2 regions of the Streptomyces sp. TN58 genome follow, and region 2 is predicted to be linked to the other one. Evidence: riboswitches for the same ligand, from Rfam matches in the RefSeq annotation. Region 2 holds a riboswitch; the other holds the start of a gene.
The links. Region 2 has a riboswitch for S-adenosylmethionine ahead of thrC (threonine synthase). Riboswitches for the same ligand answer to the same signal wherever they lie in the genome.
Positions count from the first base shown of each region.

Region 1: another riboswitch for S-adenosylmethionine. It lies ahead of BSL84_RS09420 (aminotransferase class V-fold PLP-dependent enzyme); the one in region 2 lies ahead of thrC (threonine synthase).

Region 1 covers NZ_CP018870.1:2,071,672-2,074,060, forward strand. Annotated here, with positions in the region: gene BSL84_RS09420 (aminotransferase class V-fold PLP-dependent enzyme) at 1-1,098, opposite strand, end outside; SAM riboswitch class IV at 1,320-1,436, opposite strand; gene trpD (anthranilate phosphoribosyltransferase) at 1,523-2,389, opposite strand, start outside.
Region 2 covers NZ_CP018870.1:3,333,584-3,335,972, reverse strand. Annotated here, with positions in the region: gene BSL84_RS15045 (alpha,alpha-trehalose-phosphate synthase (UDP-forming)) at 1-62, opposite strand, end outside; gene BSL84_RS15040 (glucosyl-3-phosphoglycerate synthase) at 121-1,104, opposite strand; SAM riboswitch class I at 1,290-1,447, shown strand; gene thrC (threonine synthase) at 1,441-2,389, shown strand, end outside.

The sequences.
Region 1 (2,389 bases), 1.3 Mb from region 2:
GCTGTTCCAGCCGTCCACGACGAAGGAGATGACGCCGACCCGCGGGGCGTCGTCCCCGAAGAGGGACAGGACCCGGACGGCCGGGACCTCGGCCAGGCCTTCCCGCACCTTCGCGACGAGGCGCTGCTCGCGGGCGACGAGCGTCTCGAAGCCCGCTTCGGTCAGGGCCCGGCAGGCCGAGGCGATGGAGTAGACGCCGATGACGTTCGGGGAGCCGGCCTCGTGGCGGGCGGCCGTGGTGTGCCACTCGACGTCGACGCCGCCGTCCTCGCGCCGGGAGACCTTGCGGGAGGCGCCGCCGCCGGCCAGGTACGGGTCGGCCTGCCGGAGCCAGTCGGCGCGGCCGGCGAGGACTCCCGAGCCGAAGGGGGCGTACAGCTTGTGGCCGGAGAAGGCGACCCAGTCGACGTCGAGGTCCCGCACGGAGACGGGGTGGTGCGGGGCCAGTTGGGCGGCGTCCAGGACGATCCGCGCGCCGTGGGCGTGTGCGGCGGCGGCGAGTTCCTTCACCGGCCACAGCTCGCCGGTGACGTTGGACGCGCCGGTGACGCACACGAGCGCCGGGCCGTGGCCCTCTTCGATTGACGCAGTGCGGTCGGCGAGGGCCCGCTCCAGGACGGCGACGGCCTCGTCCGGGGTGCGCGGCGCGTCGAGGTAGGTGACGTGCGCGTTCGTCCACGGCAGGAGCGAGGCGTGGTGCTCGGTCTCGAAGACGAAGACCTGGCAGCCGGCCGGGAGCGCCGCGGCGAGCAGGTTCAGGGAGTCGGTGGTGGAGCGGGTGAAGACGACCTGGTCGTGGGGGCGGCAGTCGAGGAACTCGGCGACGGTGGCCCGGCTCTGCTCGAAGAGGTCGGTGGACAGCTGGGAGAGGTAGCCGGCGCCGCGGTGGACGCTGCCGTAGTACGGGGCGTAGGCGGCGACGTCGTCCCAGACCCGCTGGAGGGCGGGGGCGCTGGCCGCGTAGTCGAGGGCCGCGTAGCTGACCTCGCCTCCGGTGACCAGCGGGACGGTGACGTCGCGGCCGAGGACGGCGAGCGGTTCGGTGCGGGCGGGGTCCTGGGCGGTGGCGGTGGCGACGGCGTTCAGGGATGCGGACATGGCGGTATCTCCCGGCAGGCAGGGCTGAATGGCTTCGGTGTGCCCGTACGCGGGTACGGCGGTGCGGCCGTCCGGGGTACGGGAGGGGCCTCGGACGGGGTGCCGCGGTACGCGGAGGTGACCCTGGTCCGAGGGGGTGAAGTCGGGGCGTCGGTCGCCCTATCGCATTCGCTTGCTCACGGAAAACGCTCCTCGAAAGACCAGGACCCCTGGTGTCGAGGGATCCGCGCTTGCCGTAGGCCTTGCCGCCTACGACCTGGTCATCACCCGGGGCACCCCGCCACGGAAGGAGGGTTGCCGGACAGCAAGCCGGGGCCTGAACGCTGTCACTCGTGACCTTGCGAGCATCCTGCCACACGATGCGCCGCGCACAAGACCCCGGTCCGCCATGCGGACCGGGGTCTGGCGTGAACCGTGTGCCGGGTCAGGCGTTGCTGGCGCTCACCCAGCGCTCCAGGGCGGCCCGGGCGGCGCCCGAGTCGATGGACTCGGCCGCGCGGGTGATGCCGGCCGTGATCTGCTCCTCCAGGCTGCCCGTGCCCGGGTCGAGGGCGACGAGGGCGGCCGCGGAGTTCAGCAGTACGGCGTCGCGTACGGGTCCGGTCTCGCCGGCCAGCAGGCGGCGTGCCACGTCCGCGTTGAAGGAGGGGTCCCCGCCGGCCAGGGCGGAGACGTCGACCAGGGGGATGCCGACGTCGCGCGGGTCGAAGGACTGCTCGGTGACCTTCCCGTCGCGGACCCACCAGACGCGGGAGGTCGCCGTGGTGGTCAGTTCGTCGAGGCCGTCGTCCCCGCGGAAGACCAGCGCGGAGGAACCGCGCTCGGCGAGCACGCCGGCCACGATGGGCGCCATCCGGGGATCGGCCACGCCGGTGGCCTGGGCGCGTACGCGGGCCGGGTTGGTGAGCGGGCCGAGGATGTTGAAGGTGGTCCGGATGCCCAGCTCGCGGCGGGCTCCCGCGACGTGCCGCAGGGCGGGGTGGAACTTCACCGCGAAGCAGAAGGTGATGCCGGCCTCCTCGGCGACCTCGACGACGCGCGCGGTGCTCAGGTCGAGGTTGACGCCGAGCTTCTCCAGGACGTCGGAGGATCCGCTCGCGGAGGACGCGGCCCGGTTGCCGTGCTTGACGACCTTGGCGCCGGTCCCGGCGACCACGACCGCGGACATCGTGGAGATGTTGACCGTCTTGGCGCCGTCACCGCCGGTGCCGACGATGTCGACGGTGCGGCCGGGGACCTCGATGAGGTTGGCGTGCCCGTACATGGCCCGTACGAGGCCGTTGATCTCGGC
Region 2 (2,389 bases):
TCGTCGGAGAGGGCGTAGGAGAGCGGGCCGCGGTTCGCCGCGACGAGTACCTGAGAAGCCATGCCGCGAACCTAGCCCGGCCCGTGCTCGCTCAAACGTATGGACACGTCACGCGACACCTCACGCGACGTGCCGCCGGCCGTACTCCTGCACCTCCAGCATCGGCGGCCGCTCCTCGGTGTCCACCGCGTACGTCCGCGGTACGAAGCCCTCCGGCCCGCGCTCGAACTGCGTCAGCTCCGGCCGTACGAGGTGCCCGCGCGAGAGCCGTACCTGCGCCGTCCGGTAGATCGCCGCGGCCATCCGGCCGAGTGCCTGCCCGTCCTGGTGCCGGTGCAGCCGTACGCCCACGTCCACCTGGGCCAGCGCGTCCAGTCCGACCGTGTGCAGCGCGTCGACCAGCAGGCCCAGCTCGACGCCGTAGCCGACGGGGAACGGCAGCCGCTCCAGCAGGGTGCGCCGTACGGCGTACTCGCCGCCCAGCGGCTGGACGAAGCCGGCCAGCTGCGGCCAGTGCAGGTTCAGCAGCGGGCGGGCGACCAGCTCCGTGACCCGGCCGCCCTGGCCGGGGCCGGGGGTCCTGCCGGGGGCGAGGCCGTCGAACTCCGCGCCGAGCGGGCGGTCGTACATCGCCTTGACGAACTGCACCTCGGGGTCGGTGAGCAGCGGGCCGACGATCCCGGAGACGAAGGAGGCGGAGAAGTCGCGCAGGTCGGCGTCGACGAAGCAGACGATGTCGCCAATGGTGGCCAGCAGCGAGCGCCACAGCACCTCGCCCTTGCCGGGCAGCGCCGGGATCCGCGGCAGGATCTCGTCGCGGTGCACCACCCGGGCGCCCGCCTTGGCCGCGACCTCGGCGGTCCGGTCGGCGGAGCCGGAGTCGACCACGACCAGCTCGTCCACGAGGGGGACCGGCAGTCCCTCGATCAGCTCACGCCGGACGACCTCGACGATCGCGCCGACCGTCGCCTCCTCGTCCAGCGCGGGCAGCACCACGGAGACCGTGGTCCCGGCCGCCCGTTTGAGGTCGAGCAGCTGGTCGAGCGGTCGGTCGGCGGCGGACCAGGAGCGGTCGGCCAGCCAGCGCTCCACCTCTTCCAGCACCCTCAGCACTCCCTGCTCGTCGGCGTTATCGGCCGTTATGTGATCCATCTCGCGGTTCGGACGGCTGTCTCAACCGCCCGCCCCTTCGGTTACAGTCTTGAACAACGCGAAGGACCACCGCATGCCGGGGTCCCCCGCGTACAAACGCACCGGCGCGCCGCAGAGCGCGTATGCCGGTGCCATACCGCTCATCCAGAGGGGCAGAGGGACACGGCCCGTTGAAGCCCCGGCAACCCTCCAGTCGGTTCTCGCGATCGCGCAGCAGCGCTCGTCGACGAGGTCCCCGGCTAGGGAAGGTGCCAATTCCGTCTCATGGCGAAATGCGCCATGGGGAAGATGAGGAGAAAGGGCCTCGCCATCATGGCTGCACAGACTGTCGCCACCTCTGTCGATCTCGGACCTGCCACCGGCCTTTCGTGTCGCGAGTGCGGTACCCGCTTCGAGCTCGGTCCCATCTTCGCGTGCGCCGAGTGCTTCGGGCCGCTGGAAGTCGCCTACGAGCTCCCGACCGGTGACCCGGCGGCCCTGCGCGCCGCGATCGAGGCCGGCCCGAACAACATCTGGCGCTACGCGCCGCTGCTGCCCGTCCCCGCCGACGTGGCGTCCAAGCCCAGCCTGAACCCCGGCTTCACCAAGCTCGTCGACGCGGAGAACCTGGCCAAGGAGCTGGGCGTCACCGGCAAGCTGTACGTCAAGGACGACTCCGGCAACCCGACGCACTCCTTCAAGGACCGCGTCGTCGCCATCGCCGTCGAGGCCGCCCGCGCCTTCGGCTTCACCACCCTGTCCTGCTCCTCCACCGGCAACCTGGCCGGCGCCGTCGGCGCCGCGGCCGCCCGGGCCGGCTTCCGCTCCTGCGTGTTCATCCCGCACGACCTGGAGCAGGGCAAGGTCGTCATGGCCGGTGTGTACGGCGGCGACCTGGTCGGCATCGAGGGCAACTACGACGACGTCAACCGCTTCTGCTCCGAGCTCATCGGCGACCCGCTGGGCGAGGGCTGGGGCTTCGTCAACGTCAACCTGCGCCCGTACTACGGCGAGGGCTCCAAGACCCTGGCGTACGAGATCTGCGAGCAGCTCGGCTGGCAGCTGCCTGACCAGATCGTCATCCCGATCGCGTCCGGCTCCCAGCTCACGAAGATCGACAAGGGTCTGCAGGAGCTGATCAGGCTCGGTCTCGTAGAGGACAAGCCGTACAAGATCTTCGGCGCCCAGGCCGAGGGCTGCTCCCCGGTGTCGACCGCCTTCAAGGCCGGGCACGACGTGGTCCGCCCGCAGAAGCCGA